Regions from separate parts of the Streptomyces sp. NPDC053560 genome, predicted to be linked through region 2. Evidence: riboswitches for the same ligand, from Rfam matches in the RefSeq annotation. Region 2 holds a riboswitch; the other holds the start of a gene.
What was found. Region 2 has a riboswitch for S-adenosylmethionine ahead of ACIGQF_RS11490 (aminotransferase class V-fold PLP-dependent enzyme). Riboswitches for the same ligand answer to the same signal wherever they lie in the genome.

Region 1 (8,841 bases), on a different contig from region 2:
CGTGGCCTCGATGTCGTACGGATTGACCACCAGCGCGTCGTCCGCCAGCTCCGCGCAGGCCCCGGCCTCCCGGGAGAGCACCAGCGCGCAGCCCGCCTCCGACACCACCGGCACCTCCTTGGCGACCAGGTTCATGCCGTCGCGGATGGGGTTGACCAGCGCCACGTCGGCGAGCCGGTAGGCGGCCAGGGAACGCGCGAAGTCGTCCTTCACATGCAGCACCACCGGCAGCCAGCCGGGCGTGCCGAACTCGTCGTTGATCTCCCCGGCCAGCCGCGCGACCTCCTCGGTGTACTCCCGGTACACCGCCAGGTCCTGCCGCGAGGGGTAGGCGAACGCTATGTGGACGACCCGGCCGCGCCACTCGGGCCGGTCGGCCAGCAGCCGCCGGTACGCGCGCAGCCCGCGCACGATGTTCTTGGACAGCTCCGTGCGGTCCACCCGCACGATCGTCTTCCGCGGCGCGCCGTCCTCGCCGGTGCCGATCTGCTCGCGCAGGTCCGCCAGCCGGTCGTCGACGTCCGGCTGCCGGGACCGGTCGCGCAGGAAGTCCGCGTCGGCGCCCAGGCCGTGCACGCCGAGCCGGGTGGTCCGGCCCTCGTGCGTGACGCGCAGCCCCGCTTCCCCGTCCCGCGCCACCTCGGCGCCCAGCACGGCCGCGCAGCACTCGGCGAACGCCTCGGCCCAGCGGCGGGTCAGGAACGCCGCCCGGTCGCCGCCCAGGACGCCGCGCAGCACCTGGGCCGCCACGTCGTCCGGCAGCAGGCGGAAGTAGTCCGGCGGCGCCCACGGAGTGTGCGAGAAGTGGCCGATGCGCAGGTCGGGGCGGCGCTCGCGGAGCAGGCCCGGGACCAGTGTGAGGTGGTAGTCCTGCACGAGGACGGCGGCGCCCGGCGCCGCGGCCTCGGCGAGCGCGTCGGCGAAGGCGGTGTTGTACGCCTCGTACGCCGCCCACTGGCCGCGGAAATCCGCGTCGAACGACGGCTCCAGCGGCGTCTGGTACAGCAGGTGGTGGACGAACCACAGCACGGAGTTGGCGATGCCGTTGTACGCGTCGGCGAACACCTCGGGCGGGATGTCCAGCATCCGGACCTGCTGTCCGCCGGTGTCGGCCGGATCCAGCAGTCCGGCACCGGAGGCGGCCCGCCGGGCCGCCTCGCGGTCGCCGTCGCCGAGCGCCGCGCACACCCAGACGGCTCCGGCGTCCGAGCCGATCGCGGACAGGCCCGAGACCAGTCCGCCACCGCCGCGCCGGGATGTGAGCGTGCCGTCCGCGCCCAGGGCGTAGGAGACCGGGCCACGGTTGGACGCGACGAGAACCTGGGCACCTGAGCTGGAGGAGACCATGCCGATGAACTAACCCGCCACAGATCCGCTCAAACGTACGGCCCGCAGCACATCGTGGGCGCAGCCGCACGTCGGGCGACGCGCGCGACCGCCATGAGCTCCCGGAAGCTCCCGGTCCGCCGGACTCCGCGGCCCCGCAGGGCCGGTACGGCTCGCCGCGACCGCTCGCCGCGACCGCTCGCCGCGACCGCCGCCGCGCCCCGGCCTCAGGCCGCCCGCCGCTCCGCGTACTCCGGTATGCCGCGCATCGGCGGCCGCTCCTCGGTGTCCACCGCGGTCGTACGCGGCACGAAGCCGCCCTCCTCGCCGCGGTCGAACTGGGTGAGCCGGGGCCGTACGAGGTGGCCGCGCGCCAGCCGCAGCTGGGCGGTGCGGTAGATCGCCGCGGCCATCCGGCCCAGGGCCTGCCCGTCCTGGTGCCGGTGCCTGCGCACCCCCACGTCCACCTGCGCCAGCGCGTCCAGGCCGACCGTGTGCAGCGCGTCGACCAGCAGGCCCAGCTCGACGCCGTACCCCACGGGGAAGGGCAGCCGCTCCAGGAGCGAGCGCCGGGCCGCGTACTCGCCGCCGAGCGGCTGGACGAAACCGGCCAGCTGCGGCCAGTGCAGATTGAGCAGCGGGCGGGCCACCAGCTCGGTCACCCGTCCTCCCTGCTCGCCGCCGGCACGACGACCGTCCCGGCCCGCCCCCGCGCCGCCGACGGCGTCGCCCAGCGGCCGGTCGTACATCGCCTTCACGAACTGCACCTGCGGGTCGGTCAGCAGCGGCCCGACGATCCCGGACACGAAGTCGGCGGAGAACTCGCGCAGGTCGGCGTCGACGAAGCAGACGATGTCGCCGCTGGTGGCCAGCAGCGAGCGCCACAGCACCTCGCCCTTGCCGGGCACCGTCGCCAGCCGGGGCAGGATCGCGTCGCGGTGCACGACCCGGGCGCCGGCCGCGGCCGCGACCTCGGAGGTGCGGTCGGTGGAGCCGGAATCCACCACGATCAGCTCGTCGACCAGCGGCATCGCGTCGGACATCAGGTCACGGCGGATGATCTCCACGATCGCGCCGACCGTGGCTTCCTCGTCGAGCGCGGGCAGCACTACGCTGACCTTCTGCCCCGTGCGCCCTTTCGCTGCCAACAGCTGGTCGAGCGGTCGGTCGGCGGCGGACCAGGAGCGGCCGGCCAGCCAGCGCTCCACCTCTTCCAGCACGTATCCGTCTCCTTTTGCTACGCGTGTGGGCCATCTTGCTACGCGGTGTGAGCCATCTCGCGGTTCGGACGGCTATCTCAACCATCCACCCCTTCGGTTACAGTCTTGAACAACGCGGATGACCACCGCATGCCGGGGTCACCGCTGAACAAACGCCTGTGTTTCGCATGCAGGCCATACCGCTCATCCAGAGGGGCAGAGGGATACGGCCCGTTGAAGCCCCGGCAACCCTCCAGCCGGTCTTGCCGCCAGGACACTGAAGTCCCGCGCGCGAGGCTCCCGGCTAGGGAAGGTGCCAAATCCGTCTCACGGCGAGATGCGTCGTGAGGAAGATGAGGAGAAAGGGCCTCGCCTCCATGGCTGTGCAAGCTTCTGAAAGCACCACCACTTCCGCCGTCTCCCTCGGCCCCGCCGCCGCGCTGTCCTGCCGCGAGTGCGGCACCCGCTTCGATCTGGGCCCGATCTTCGCCTGTCAGGAATGTTTCGGGCCGCTCGAAGTGGCCTACGACCTGCCGAGCGGCGACCCCGAGGGCCTGAAGAAGCAGATCGAGGCCGGTCCCGACAACATCTGGCGGTACGCGCCGCTGCTGCCCGTCCCCGCCGACGTGGCCGACAAGCCCAACCTCAACCCGGGCTTCACCAAGCTGGTCAAGGCCGACCGGCTCGCCGCCGAGCTGGGCGTCACCGGCGGCCTGTACGTGAAGGACGACTCCGGCAACCCGACGCACTCCTTCAAGGACCGCGTCGTGGCCATCGCCGTCGAGGCGGCCCGCGCCTTCGGCTTCACCACCCTGTCCTGCTCCTCCACCGGCAACCTGGCCGGCGCCGTCGGCGCCGCGGCGCGCCGGGCCGGCTTCCGCTCCTGCGTGTTCATCCCGCACGACCTGGAGGCGGGCAAGGTCGTCATGGCCGCGGTGTACGGCGGCGACCTCGTCGGCATCGAGGGCAACTACGACGACGTCAACCGCTTCTGCTCCGAGCTCATCGGCGACCCGCTGGGCGAGGGCTGGGGCTTCGTGAACGTCAACCTCCGCCCGTACTACGGCGAGGGCTCCAAGACGCTCGCGTACGAGATCTGCGAGCAGCTCGGCTGGGAGCTGCCGGACCAGCTGGTCATCCCGATCGCCTCGGGCTCGCAGCTCACGAAGATCGACAAGGGGCTCAAGGAGCTGATCCAGCTCGGCCTGGTCGAGGACAAGCCGTACAAGATCTTCGGCGCCCAGGCCGAGGGCTGCTCGCCGGTGTCCACCGCCTTCAAGGCCGGCCACGACGTGGTCCGCCCGCAGAAGCCGAACACCATCGCCAAGTCGCTGGCCATCGGCAACCCGGCGGACGGCCCGTACGTGCTCGACATCGCCCGCCGCACCGGCGGCGCCGTCGAGGACGTCAACGACGAGCAGGTCGTGGACGCGATCAAGCTGCTGGCCCGCACCGAGGGCATCTTCGCGGAGACCGCGGGCGGCGTGACCGTCGGCGTCACCAAGAAGCTCATCGAGAACGGCCGGATCGACCCGGCCAAGTCCCTCGTCGTCCTGAACACCGGCGACGGCCTGAAGACGCTGGACGCCGTCGCGCCGACCACCGGCCCGACCGCGACCATCCGTCCGAGCCTGGACTCCTTCCGCGAGGCCGGCCTCGGCTGAGCCCCGGCTCCCGGCCGCAGCGCGGCCCCGTACCCGTCGCCCCTGAACCCGGAAGGCAGAGAAACACCATGAGCGTCAACGTCCGCATCCCCACCATCCTCCGCACCTACACCGGCGGCCAGGCCGAGGTCCCCGCCGAGGGCGCGAAGCTCTCCGAGGTCATCCAGGACCTGGAGAAGAACCACAACGGCATCGCGGCCCGCGTCCTGGACGACCAGGGCAAGCTGCGCCGCTTCGTGAACGTCTACGTCAACGACGACGACGTGCGCTTCGAGGGTGGTCTGGAGACCGCGACGCCGGACGGCGCCAGCGTCTCGATCATTCCCGCGGTGGCCGGCGGCTGCTGAAAAGCGGCTGTACGCCCCTTTGTGCGCCCTGTGCGCGCCCCTTGTGCACCGTCTCGTGAATGACGGGATGCGCACCCCGGAATCGCCCCGTCCGCATTAGAAGCGGACGGGGCGATTCCATGTCGTTAAAGGCGATACAGTTGAGGTGAATCCTCTTCTCGCGCGTGCCCGACGCATATGAGAACACGACAAGATGTGCTCAAAGTGTGTGCGCAATTTGTCGTGTTGATGAGCTATGCCCGGCCCGGCTTGCCCAGAATTGTTGAGACTTCGCCGGATATCGGCGAATGGTCGTGGGCAGAATTCTCGTCCGATTGACCTGTTGCGCTGGGCATCGGTCCAGATACATTCAGCGGCGGTCGACGCGTTCCGGCGCACACCCTCCTTGGGGGTGAGGTCTGACCCGGGTCCGCGGAGTGCGGTCCTGCGCAAGGGCCAGCAATAGGGGAGTTAGGAATGGCTCAGGGCACCGTCAAGTGGTTCAACGCGGAGAAGGGGTACGGCTTCATCGCGGTCGACGGTGGTGCGGATGTTTTCGTCCACTACAGCGCGATCCAGATGGACGGTTACCGCACCCTTGAGGAAGGCCAGCGGGTCGAGTTCGAGATCTCGCAGGGCCAGAAGGGGCCGCAGGCGGACATGGTTCGCGTGGCCGGCTGAAGCGCCGACCGACTGCAGCGTACGGAGGTCCGTGCTCCCTGACGGGGGTGCGGACCTTCTGTTGTGCGCGGGCGCGTGTGTGCCCCGGGCCTCTTGCGTGGTCGCCGCTCGAGCCTGCAGCCTTGCTTGGGCGCTTGCACTCGAGGGGGTCGAGTGCTAATCATTGCGTTAGCACTCTGAAGGTGAGAGTGACAGAACTTCGGATCGGGCCGGTGAGGTCCGCGGCCCGGTGGGGCAGGGAACCACGGGGTTGCAGGCCGTCCGTCGCGGGCACCAGCGCGGTCCACTGCGTTTCCACCCCTGTCCGGGAGGACCACTTCACATGGCCAAGATCATCGCGTTCGACGAGGAGGCACGGCGCGGTCTCGAGCGCGGGATGAACCAGCTCGCCGACGCCGTCAAGGTCACCCTTGGCCCCAAGGGCCGCAACGTCGTCCTTGAGAAGAAGTGGGGCGCCCCCACGATCACCAACGATGGTGTGTCCATCGCCAAGGAGATCGAGCTCGAGGACCCGTACGAGAAGATCGGCGCCGAGCTGGTCAAGGAGGTCGCGAAGAAGACGGACGACGTCGCCGGTGACGGCACGACGACCGCGACCGTCCTGGCCCAGGCCCTGGTCCGCGAGGGCCTGCGCAACGTCGCGGCCGGCGCCAACCCGATGGCCCTGAAGCGCGGCATCGAGCGCGCCGTCGAGGCCGTCTCCGCCGCCCTGCTGGAGCAGGCGAAGGACGTGGAGACCAAGGAGCAGATCGCCTCCACCGCCTCCATCTCCGCGGCCGACACCCAGATCGGTGAGCTCATCGCCGAGGCCATGGACAAGGTCGGCAAGGAAGGCGTCATCACCGTCGAGGAGTCCCAGACCTTCGGTCTGGAGCTGGAGCTCACCGAGGGTATGCGCTTCGACAAGGGCTACATCTCGGCGTACTTCGCCACCGACATGGAGCGTATGGAGGCGTCGCTCGACGACCCGTACATCCTGATCGTCAACTCCAAGATCTCCAACGTGAAGGACCTCCTTCCGCTGCTGGAGAAGGTCATGCAGTCGGGCAAGCCGCTGCTGATCATCGCGGAGGACGTCGAGGGCGAGGCCCTGTCGACCCTGGTCGTCAACAAGATCCGTGGCACCTTCAAGTCCGTCGCCGTGAAGGCCCCGGGCTTCGGTGACCGCCGCAAGGCCATGCTCGGCGACATCGCCATCCTCACCGGTGGCACCGTCATCTCCGAGGAGGTCGGCCTCAAGCTGGAGAACGCCGGTCTCGACCTGCTCGGCCGCGCCCGCAAGGTCGTCATCACCAAGGACGAGACCACCATCGTCGACGGTGCCGGCGACAGCGACCAGGTCCAGGGCCGCGTCAACCAGATCCGCGCCGAGATCGAGAACTCGGACAGCGACTACGACCGCGAGAAGCTGCAGGAGCGCCTGGCGAAGCTCGCCGGCGGTGTTGCGGTCATCAAGGCCGGTGCCGCGACCGAGGTGGAGCTCAAGGAGCGCAAGCACCGCATCGAGGACGCCGTTCGCAACGCGAAGGCGGCCGTCGAGGAGGGCATCGTCGCCGGCGGTGGCGTCGCCCTGCTGCAGGCTTCCTCGGTCTTCGAGAAGCTCGAGCTCGAGGGTGACGAGGCCACCGGTGCCGCCGCTGTGAAGCTGGCCCTGGAGGCCCCGCTGAAGCAGATCTCCGTCAACGGCGGCCTTGAGGGCGGCGTCGTGGTGGAGAAGGTGCGCAACCTGACCGTGGGTCACGGCCTGAACGCCGCGACCGGCGAGTACGTCGACATGATCGCCGAGGGCATCATCGACCCCGCCAAGGTCACCCGCTCCGCGCTGCAGAACGCCGCCTCCATCGCGGCGCTCTTCCTCACCACCGAGGCCGTCATCGCCGACAAGCCGGAGAAGGCCGCCGCGGGCGGCGCCCCGGGCGGCATGCCGGGCGGTGACATGGACTTCTGATCCCCCCTTCCGGGAACGGATCAGCTGTTCATCGCTGTACGAACCGAGGGCGGCACCCCCATCACGGGGGTGCCGCCCTCGGGCGTTTTCCGGGGCGCGGCGGGCGGGCCGAGCTCCTTCGGGTCAGCCGCTGTTGTCGGTGGTGGGTGGGACGGTGCCGCCATGGGTCTTTCGATCAGGTTCGAGAAGGACGAGGCGACCGGCGAGTACGCCGCTGCCGGGACGGACGGGACCCGCACGGTCACGGTCCGGGCCGATACCTACGAGGGGCAGGCGCGCTCGCGCATGAGGCGTTCGGTCTCCAGACCCACCGGCCGCGGACGGCAACGGTTCCGGCTGATCCACTGTCCGCCCGGCGAACAGCCGGGAGTCGACGATCGTCGTTACGACACGCTCAAAGCCCGGCCGCCCGAAGGCCGTGAGGTGCGGAACCTCGGCGGCTACCTGGCCCTGTGCTGCGAGCGGCCCGGCGACGGACTCCTCGACGCGGTTGCCGAGGTGTGTGCCGAGATCCGTGCCGAGCACGGGCTGCTCATGTCCGGCCTCGGTATCGAGAAGCTGGACGAGTGGTGTGAGGACGGAACCGACGGCCGGGGCGCGGAGATCGTCGGGCAACTGCTGCTGATGGCCGCCGAGCGCGGTCCGCGTCTCGGGTATGACGTGCAGGAGCTGGTGCGCTTCCTGCGGACGGCCGCCGGCAACGGGTAGCCAGGGTGCCGGGACGGGGCTCCCCCTCCCGGCACCCTGATGTGAGCTGCTGTGCCGCTCAGTGCGGAGGGGTCATACGGCCGCCGGGGCCTTGGCCGCGGCGGTGTCGCCGCCGGTGGCGGACGTGCCGGGGGCGGTGCCGCCGGCCACCGGAGCGCGGGTGGTGTCGGTGTTCAGGTCGGTGAGCATCTGCTTGCTGAAGCCGAAGAAGTAGGTGGCCAGGAAGCCGACGACATAGCCGGCGAGGAGGCCCACGGCGTAGATGACCGCCGTCGTGCCCAGGTCGTGGTTTCCCTTGAGGAGGGGGAAGAGGGCCCAGCCGGAGGGGCCGATGGCGGTGGAGCCGACGGCCGTGCCGAGCTGGTTGAAGAGGCCGACGAAGGCGCCGCCGAACGCGCCGCCGACGCAGGCGGTGATGAACGGCCGCCCGAGCGGGAGCGAGACGCCGTAGATCAGCGGTTCGCCGACGCCGAGGAAGCCGGCGGGGAGGGCGGACTTGATCGTCGTACGGATGGAGCCGTTGCGGGGGAGGCGGAGGTAGACGGCGACGGCCGCGCCGACCTGGCCCGCGCCGGCCATGGCCAGGATCGGCAGCAGGACCGTATAGCTCTGCTGCTCGATGAGGGTGGTGTGGATGGGGATGAGGGCCTGGTGCAGGCCGAGCATCACCAGCGGCAGGAAGAGACCGCCGAGGACGAAGCCGGCGAGCGCGCCGCCGTGGGCGAGGAGCCAGTTGGCGGCCGTACCGATCGCGGAGGAGACCTCACCCGCGGCGTACATCAGGCCGAAGATCGTCACCAGCCCGGTGAGCAGAACGGTGAGGGTCGGGGTGACCAGGACGTCCAGCGATTCGGGGACCCACTTGCGGCACCACTTCTCGATGTACACCGCCAGTACGGCGGCGCCGAGCGCGCCGAGGACGCCGCCCTGGCCGGGGGAGAGCTTCTGGCCGAACGCGGTGATGTTCGCGACGCCCGGGAAGACGATGA
Region 2 (8,841 bases):
ACTTCGATCGTGCTCATCAAGACCAGCGTGGACCAGATCCCGGAGATCGCCGAGAAGATCGCGGCCCTCGACGGCGTCAGCGAGGTCTACTCGGTCACCGGGGCGCACGACCTGATCGCGATGGTCCGGGTGGCCGACCACGACGAGCTGGCCGACGTCATCCCCGGCCGGATCAGCAAGGTCCCCGGCGTCGCCTCCACCGAGACGCACATCGCGTTCCGCACGTACTCCCAGCACGACCTGGAAGCGGCGTTCGCGATCGGGCTGGATGCCTAAAACTCAGCCTGTCCGGCGGTTGAGGACAGGCCCGTAGGCAAACGGCCACCGGCCGGCAGCGGTCCCCCAGCAGGACCACCACCGGCCGGTTCCGACGACGCGGCTCAGCCGCGATCCGGCACGCAACGCCCCTCCTCGGTCCGGTAGGACCACCGCGCGCCGTCGGAGACCAGTTCCTTGACCGCCCGCACGAACCGCTCCACGTGCTCGTCGGGCGTACCCGCCCCGAAGCTCACCCGGATGGCGTTCAGCGACCTCCCCCAGCCTTCGGCCGGGGGGACCCCCACCTCGCTTCGCTCCCCCGGCGCCCCTTCGGGTGCACCGCAGGCCCCCGGGTCCTGCGGGTCGCTGCCCAGCAGGGTGCGCACCAGCGGGTGGGCGCAGAAGAGACCGTCCCGTACGCCGATGCCGTACTCGGCGGACAGCGCGGCCGCGAAGTGCGAGCTGTTCCAGCCCTCGACGACGAAGGACAGCACGCCCACCCGGTCGGCGTCGTCGCCGAAGAGCGAGAGCACCTTCACCTGGGGCACCTCGGCCAGCCCGGTCCGCACCTTCGCGATCAGCTCCCGCTCCCGTGCGACCAGCGCGTCGAAGCCCGCCTCGGTCAGCACCTTGCAGGCGGAGGCGATCGCGTAGACGCCGATCACGTTCGGGGAGCCGGCCTCGTGGCGGGCTGCGGTGGTGTGCCACTCGACCGCCACGCCCCCGTCCTCGCGGCGGGCGACCGTCCGGCTGGCGCCGCCGCCGGCCAGGTAGGGCTCGGCCGCCTGGAGCCAGTCGGCGCGGCCGGCCAGCACACCGGCCCCGAAGGGCGCGTAGAGCTTGTGGCCGGAGAAGGCGACCCAGTCCACGTCCAGGTCGGCGATGTCGACGGGGTGGTGCGGGGCGAGCTGAGCGGCGTCCAGCACGATCCGCGCGCCGTGCGCGTGGGCCGCGGCGGCCAGTTCGCGCACCGGCCACAGCTCGCCGGTCACGTTCGACGCGCCCGTCACGCACACCAGCGCCGGGCCGTAGGGCTCACGGCCGGCCAGCGCCTTCTCCAGCGTGTCGACCGCCTGCTGCGGGGTGCGGGGGGCGTCGAGGTAGGTGACGGTCAGGTCGCCCCGCTGCTCCCAGGGCAGCAGCGAGGCGTGGTGCTCGGTCTCGAAGACGAACACCCGGGTGCCCGCGGGGAGCACGCCCGCCAGCAGGTTGAGCGAGTCGGTGGTGGACCGGGTGAAGACCACCTGGTCCGCCTCGCGGCAGCCGAGGAACTCCGCGACGGTCTGCCGGCTGTTCTCGAAGAGGTCGGTGGAGAGCTGGGAGAGGTACCCGGCGCCGCGGTGGACGCTCCCGTAGTACGGCGCGTACGCGGCCACGTCGTCCCACACCCGCTGGAGCGCCGGGGCGCTGGCCGCGTAGTCCAGCGCGGCGTAGGTGACCTCGCCGCCGGTGACGAGCGGGACGCTCACGTCGCGGCCGAGCACGGGGAGCGGCGCGGCGGCGGCGCAGGCGGGGTCGGCGTCGGCGGTGGTGGCGGCGGTGGCGGTGGCGGTGTCAGGGCGCACGGACATGACGAAGTCTCCCGGAGGCGTAACACCGTACGAGAACGTACGGAGTGAGCGAATGACACGCACGAGGCGTGAAAGGAACCCGCGGGCGCCGCGCACACGGAAAGGAAAAGGGGGCGCCTCTGGCGGGGTGTTCGGAGAAAGGGGCCGGCCGGCCCTATCGCATTCGCTGCATCACGGAAAGGCTCCCTCGATAACCAGGATCCCTGGCGAGGGATCCGCGCTTGCCGCGGGCCTTGCTGCCTGCGGCCTGGTCATCACCCGGGGCACCCCGCCACGGACGGAGGGTTGCCGGACAGCGGGCCGGGGCCTATTCGCTGTCGCTCGTGACCTGCCGAGAATCATGCCACATGATCGCGTCGGCGCAAGAGGTGTCCGTATGACGGACGCCGCGCCCGGCATCCGGGGAGGCTCAGCTCCTCGTGTGCCGGGCGCGGCGCCGCTGTGGCTGGTCGCGCCCACGCGGCGGAGCCGCATACCGACACGTCCCGCGCCCCTGAGGGGGCTACGCCTGGGAGGCGGCCACCCAGCGGGTCAGGACGTTCTGGGCCGTGCCCGAGTCGATGGACTCGGCGGCGCGGGTGATGCCTGCCGCGATCTGGTCGGTCAGGGGTGCGTCCGTCGGCTCCAGCGCGACCAGCGCCGCCGCGGAGTTCAGCAGGACCGCGTCCCGTACGGGGCCCCGCTCGCCGGCCAGGAGGCGCCGCGCGACGTCCGCGTTGTAGGAGGCGTCAGCGCCGCGCAGCGCCTCCACAGGGACCAGTTCGAGGCCGACGTCCCGCGGGTCGAAGGACTCCTCGCGGACCGCGCCGTCACGCACCACCCAGACCCGGGAGGTGGTCGTCGTCGTCAGCTCGTCGAGGCCGTCGTCACCGCGGAAGACCAGCGAGGAGTGGCCGCGCTCGGCGAAGACGCCGGCCACGATGGGCGCCATCCTGGCGTCGGCCACGCCGACCGCCTGGGCGCGCACCTTGGCGGGGTTGGTGAGCGGACCGAGGAAGTTGAAGACCGTCCGGATGCCCAACTGGCCGCGCGCGGCGCCCACGTGCCGCAGCGCCGGGTGGAATTTCACCGCGAAGCAGAAGGTGATGCCCGCCTCCTCGGCGACCTCCACCACCCGCCGCGGGGTCAGGTCCAGGTTCACGCCCAGCTTCTCCAGGACGTCGGAGGCGCCGCTGGCGGAGGACGCGGCGCGGTTGCCGTGCTTGACGACCTTCGCGCCCGTGCCGGCCACCACGATCGAGGACATCGTGGAGATGTTCACGGTCTTGGCGCCGTCGCCGCCGGTGCCGACGATGTCCACGCCGGGCCCCGGTACCTCGATGAGGTTGGCGTGCTCGTACATGGCACGGACCAGTCCGGAGATCTCCGCGACGGTCTCGCCCTTGGCCCGCAGCGCCACCGCGAAGCCGGCGATCTGCGCGTCGCTGGCCTCGCCGCGCATCATCCGGTCCATCGCCCACTCGGTGGAGTCGGCGGAGAGGTCACGGCCTTCCAGGAGGGCGTTCAGCACGCCCGGCCAGGTGCGGGCCGCCACGCTGCCGCCGTCATCCGGGGTCACAACGTTCATGGTCCACACTCCTGGTTCATGTCAACTGCTTCACGGCGAGCCTATCGGGCCTGCAGACACGCCGGAGGGCCCCGTCCAATCGTCGGACAGGGCCCTCTGGGTGGCGTGCTCTGCTACGTGCTCGGGGTCACGGTGCGGGCACCGCTCCCCCGTGGAGATCAGTGGTGGCCGTGGCCGCTGGTGATCTCCTCGTACTCCTCCACCGTCGGCTTCGGAATGACGTTGTCCTCGCCGTAGTAGCTCTTGGAGAGCTTGGCGCGCAGCTTCTGCGAGCGCGGGATCTTGCGCTTGACACCGTTCTCGTCGACCTCGGGGCCGAGCTCGAGCGGCTTGGGCTGCTCGTGCGAGGTGAGGTGGTGCAGCTGCTCCTGGCCGAGCGGCTCGTGCACCTCGATGAACTCACCGTGCGGCAGCCGCTTGATGATGCCGGACTCGCGTCCGTGCAGCACCTTGTCGCGGTCGCGCCGCTGCAGGCCCATGCAGATCCGCTTGGTCGCGATGAAGCCGAGCACCGGCCCGACGAAGAACGCGATCCGGACGAACCAGGTGATCGAGTTGATCGACAGGTGGAAGTGCGTGGCCCACAGGTCGTTACCGCCACCGATCAGCATGACGAAGTACGCGATCAGCCAGGCCACACCGAAGCCGGTGCGGGTCGGGGCGTTGCGCGGGCGGTCCAGCAGGTGGTGCTCACGCTTGTCGCCGGTGACCCAGGACTCGATGAACGGGTAGACCGCGATGGCCGCCAGGACCAGCGGGAAGATGATGATCGGGATCAGCACACCGAAGTTGACGGTGTAGTGACCGGCGATGTCCCACTCCCAGCCGGGCATGACACGGACCAGACCCTCGGCGAAGCCCATGTACCAGTCGGGCTGGGCGCCGGTGGACACCTGGTCCGGGCGGTACGGGCCGATGGCCCACACCGGGTTGATGCTCGCGATCGCGGCGATCACCGAGATCACACCGAAGACCAGGAAGAAGAAGCCTCCGGCCTTGGCCATGTAGACCGGCAGCAGCGGCATGCCGACGACGTTCTTCTCCGTCTTGCCGGCACCCGGGAACTGGGTGTGCTTGTGGTAGAAGACCAGGATCAGGTGCGCCACCAGCAGGCCGAGCATGATGCCCGGCAGCAGCAGCACGTGCACCGAGAAGAACCGCGGAATGATGTCGTGGCCGGGGAACTCCCCGCCGAAGATGAACATCTGCAGGTACGAGCCGACCAGCGGCATCGCCAGGATGACACCCTCGATGAACCGGACACCGGTACCGGACAGCAGGTCGTCCGGGAGCGAGTAGCCGGTGAAGCCGGTGAACATGCCGAGCACCAGCAGCAGGAAGCCGAACAGCCAGTTGACCTCGCGCGGCTTGCGGAAGGCGCCGGTGAAGAACACCCGCATCATGTGAACCATCATGCCGGCGACGAACACCAGCGCGGCCCAGTGGTGGATCTGCCGGATCAGCAGACCGCCGCGGACGTCGAAGCTGATGTCCAGCGTCGACTCGAAGGCCTGGGTCATCCGGATGCCGTGCATGGGCACGTAGGAGCCGTGGTAGACGACCTCGGCCATGCTCGGGTGGAAGAACAGCGTCAGGTAGACGCCGGTCAGGATGATGATGATGAAGCTGTAGAGGCAGATCTCGCCCAGCATGAAGGACCAGTGGTCCGGGAAGATCTTCCGCATGTTGGACTTGGCGAGGCTGTAGATGCCCAGCCGGCCGTCCGCCCAGTCGGCGATCCGCTCGCCCCGCGGCGCCTGGCCGCGACGCGCGTTGGTCGCGCTCGTTTCGTTACTCATCCGCGCTCCCAGAAGCTCGGGCCGACGGGCTCCGCGAAGTCGCTGACGGCTTCGAGGTAGCCGTCCTTCACCGTGATGTGCAGCTGCGGCAGGGCGTGGCCCGCCGGGCCGAAGATCACGCGGCCACCGTCGGAAAGGTCGAAGGTGGACTGGTGGCAGGGGCAGAGCACGTGGTGCGTCTGCTGCTCGTACAGGGAGATCGGGCAACCGACGTGGGTGCAGATCTTCGAGTACGCCACGATGCCCTCGTGCGACCACTCAAGTTCCTGCTTGTCCTTGATGTTCTGCGGCTGGATCCGCACGAGCATCAGGGCGTCCTTGGCAATCTTCTGGTTGAACTCGTGGTCGTCCTCCTCCAGGCCCTCGGGCTTGGCGAAGGTGAGCGAGCCGACCGCGATGTCCTCGGGACGCAGCGGGAGGTTGGTGGACTGGTTGACCAGGCGGATGCCCTTCTTCCAGCCCGTGGTGCGGAGCTTCTTCTCCGGCAGCGGACCGAGGTCGCGCAGCAGCACCACACCGGAGAGCGGCACCAGGGCCAGCGCACCGAACATGGTGTTGCGGATCAGCTTGCGGCGGCCCATGCCGGACTCCGCGGCGCCTTCCCGGAAGTCGGCCATGACCTTGGCCTTGACCTCGGGCTCGGCCTCGATCGGGTGCCGCTCCTGGGCGACCTCCACGTCGGACATCAGCGTGCGGGCCCAGTGGACCGCGCCGGCGCCGATGCAGAACAGCGCCACGCCGAGCGTCAGGCCCAGCGCGAAGTTCAGCGCGCTGATGTGGCCGAGCGGCCAGACGTAGATGATCTTGTCGATCGGGAAGATCACGTACGAGGCGATGAAGCCGATCGTCGCGAGCATGGACACCACGAAGAGCAGTGCCACGGCACGCTCGGAGCGCTTGGCCGCCCGCTCGTCGATGTCCTGGATGCGGTGCTCGTGGGGGGGCAGGCCCGGGTCGGCGAAGGGGTTGCTCTTCGTCGCCACGTCACCGTGAGCACCGTCGCGCTCACTGGGCAGGTTTTCTTCTGGCACGTCTGCGTGTCGTCCAGTCTCACTCATGACTTCTTGGCCTTCGCTGTCCGGGCTGCGACCCAGATGGCGACCGCGACCAGCGCGCCCAGGCCGAAGATGTAACCGAAGAGGCCCTCGCTGACCGGGCCGAGACCACCGAGGTCCATGCCGCCGGGGCTCGCGGTCTTGTCGCCGTTGACCTCACCGAGGTACGCGACGATGTCCTTCTTGTTGGCCTTGGAGAGGCTGCCGTCGCCGAACGAAGGCATGTTCTGCGGGCCGGTCTCCATGGCCTCGTAGATGTGCTTCGGGTCGACCCCGTCCAGCGCCGGTGCGAACTTGCCGTTGGTCAGGGCGCCGCCCTTACCGGTGAAGTTGTGGCACTGGGCACAGTTCGTACGGAAGAGCTCACCGCCCTTGCCGATGTCGGCGCCGTCGGCGCTGTAGTCCTTCTTTTCCGGCACGGACGGACCGGCGCCGAGCGACGCGACGTACGCCGCCAGCTGGTCGATCTCGGCCTGGCTGTAGATGTTCTTCTTCCGCGGTACCTGGGCGCCCGGCTGCTGCGCCGGCATGCGGCCGGTGCCGACCTGGAAGTCGACGGCGGCAGCGCCCACGCCGACCAGGCTCGGGCCGTCGGAGGTGCCCTGACCGCCGGTGCCGTGGCAGCTGGCGCAGCCGACGGCGAAGAGCTTCTTGCCCTCCTTGATGGCAAGAGACTGGGCGGTGTCATCGGCCTGAGCCTTGTCCGCCGGCGCGAACGCGGCGTACAGCCCCCCAGTGACCGCCAGCGCGAAGAGTAGGACGACGAGCGCCGCCAGCGGATGGCGCCGTCGTGCGGAGAGCTTTTTCACGGATTACCCCGGTGTCAGGATCTTCTGCGTCGATGCTTCTGGACTGTGTCTGTCTGAACTGCGGGTCCGGTCGGGGACCGGACTGCCTACTTGATCAGGTAGATCGTGGCGAAGAGGCCGATCCAGACGACATCGACGAAGTGCCAGTAGTAGGACACGACGATGGCCGCGGTGGCCTGTTCGTGGGTGAACCTCTTGGCCGCGTACGTCCTGCCCAGGACCAGCAGGAAGGCGATCAGACCGCCTGTCACGTGCAGTCCGTGGAAGCCGGTGGTCAGGTAGAACACCGAGCCGTACGGGCCGGACGAGAGCGAGAGCCCCTCGTGCTTGACCAGCTCCGTGTACTCGTAGACCTGACCGCCGATGAAGATCGCACCCATGACGAAGGTGATCACGAACCAGGCCCGGAGCTTCTTGACGTCGCCACGCTCGGCCGCAAAAACACCGAGCTGGCACGTCAGAGAGCTGAGCACCAGGATCGTGGTGTTCGTCGCGGAGAACGGAAGATTCAGCGCATCGGCGGATTCCTTCCAATACTCGGCTCCGGTCACCGATCGGAGGGTGAAGTACATCGCGAAGAGGGCCGCGAAGAACATCAGCTCGGAACTCAGCCAGATGATGGTTCCGACGCTGGTGAGGTTCGGCCGATTGACCGACGGGTGCGCGTGCCCGGTTTCTACTGCTGTTGCTGTCGCCACGACCGACATTATGTCGGTCGCTTATCTTGCGCTCACTCCGGGGGGTGCCGTTCGGTGTGTCAAGGGGGTGTGCCCTGCCCGTACGGTCCAGTGGAGGGGTCCCCCGAAGGGGGGAAGCACACCTTCCGCACCCCCCTGACGCCCCCGCTCCGACCAGTCCTGACGGGTCGTCGGGCGGATCTTCGTCCGGTACGGACCCTCCTCCACGGGGCCTTCCGGGCAGTAGCATCCGCTGAACGGGACCGGCCCCCGAGGTGCTCCCGTGAACGGTGCTCCCCCAAAAGCGTGGAGGAACGATGCAGGCGACTGCCACGGTGCTGGTCTACAGCGACGACTCGGGCACCCGCGAGCAGGTACGCCTCGCGGCCGGCCGGCGCCCCGCCGCCGATGTGCCGCAGGTGGAGATTGTGGAGTGCGCGACACTCCCGGCCGTCCTCGCGGCCCTGGAACAGGGCGGCATCGACGCCTGTGTCCTGGACGGCGAGACCGCGCCGGCCGGCGGCATGGGCGTGTGCCGGCAGATCAAGGACGAGATCTTCCACTGCCCGCCGGTGCTGCTGCTGATCGGCCGTCCCCAGGACTCCTGGCTGGCGACCTGGAGCCGGGCCGACGCCGCGGTGACCCATCCGATCGACCCGGTGGCGTTCGCCGACGCGCTGGCGGGGCTGCTGCGCCGCCGGCTGCTCGCGGAGGCCTGAGCAACACCGGCCGCACGACGTACGGCGCCCCGTCCGGGCGGAGCAGCCCGGACGGGGCGCTGTGTGCCGTTCTGCGGGCTTCTCAGACCCGCGGGCGCAGTCTGGCGGCGTCGGCGGGGCCCGAGGCCTTCTCGCCGCTGTCCGCGCCGCTCATACCGCCGCCGAGGGCGCTGCCGGCACGCCACTTGTCCCAGGACATGTTCCAGTCGCCGAACCCGTTGTCGAACGGGGTCATGGCGTCGCCCTTGCTGTGGACCACCTCGACGAGGTCGCCGACCCGTACGTGCTCGAAGAACCAGCGGGCGTCGGCGGTGGACATGCCGGTGCAGCCGTGGCTGACGTTGGCCGCGCCCTGCGACCCCACGGACCAGGGGGCCGCGTGCACG

Region 1: linked by a shared signal. The riboswitch ahead of thrC (threonine synthase) and the one ahead of ACIGQF_RS11490 (aminotransferase class V-fold PLP-dependent enzyme) in region 2 are both predicted to bind S-adenosylmethionine.

Annotation. Positions count from the first base shown of each region.
Region 1 is NZ_JBITXI010000010.1:286,843-295,683, reverse strand. Features, by position in the region: gene ACIGQF_RS25115 (trehalose-6-phosphate synthase) at 1-1,347, opposite strand, end outside; gene ACIGQF_RS25110 (glucosyl-3-phosphoglycerate synthase) at 1,554-2,546, opposite strand; SAM riboswitch class I at 2,727-2,885, shown strand; gene thrC (threonine synthase) at 2,903-4,189, shown strand; gene ACIGQF_RS25100 (MoaD/ThiS family protein) at 4,258-4,536, shown strand; gene ACIGQF_RS25095 (cold-shock protein) at 4,993-5,196, shown strand; gene groL (chaperonin GroEL) at 5,519-7,144, shown strand; gene ACIGQF_RS25085 (hypothetical protein) at 7,307-7,852, shown strand; gene ACIGQF_RS25080 (PTS transporter subunit EIIC) at 7,925-8,841, opposite strand, start outside.
Region 2 is NZ_JBITXI010000004.1:379,204-388,044, forward strand. Features, by position in the region: gene ACIGQF_RS11485 (Lrp/AsnC family transcriptional regulator) at 1-276, shown strand, start outside; gene ACIGQF_RS11490 (aminotransferase class V-fold PLP-dependent enzyme) at 381-1,829, opposite strand; SAM riboswitch class IV at 2,042-2,158, opposite strand; gene trpD (anthranilate phosphoribosyltransferase) at 2,332-3,396, opposite strand; gene ACIGQF_RS11500 (cytochrome bc complex cytochrome b subunit) at 3,555-5,195, opposite strand; gene ACIGQF_RS11505 (Rieske 2Fe-2S domain-containing protein) at 5,192-6,253, opposite strand; gene ACIGQF_RS11510 (c-type cytochrome) at 6,250-7,059, opposite strand; gene ACIGQF_RS11515 (heme-copper oxidase subunit III) at 7,146-7,766, opposite strand; gene ACIGQF_RS11520 (hypothetical protein) at 8,054-8,455, shown strand; gene ACIGQF_RS11525 (Ig-like domain-containing protein) at 8,538-8,841, opposite strand, start outside.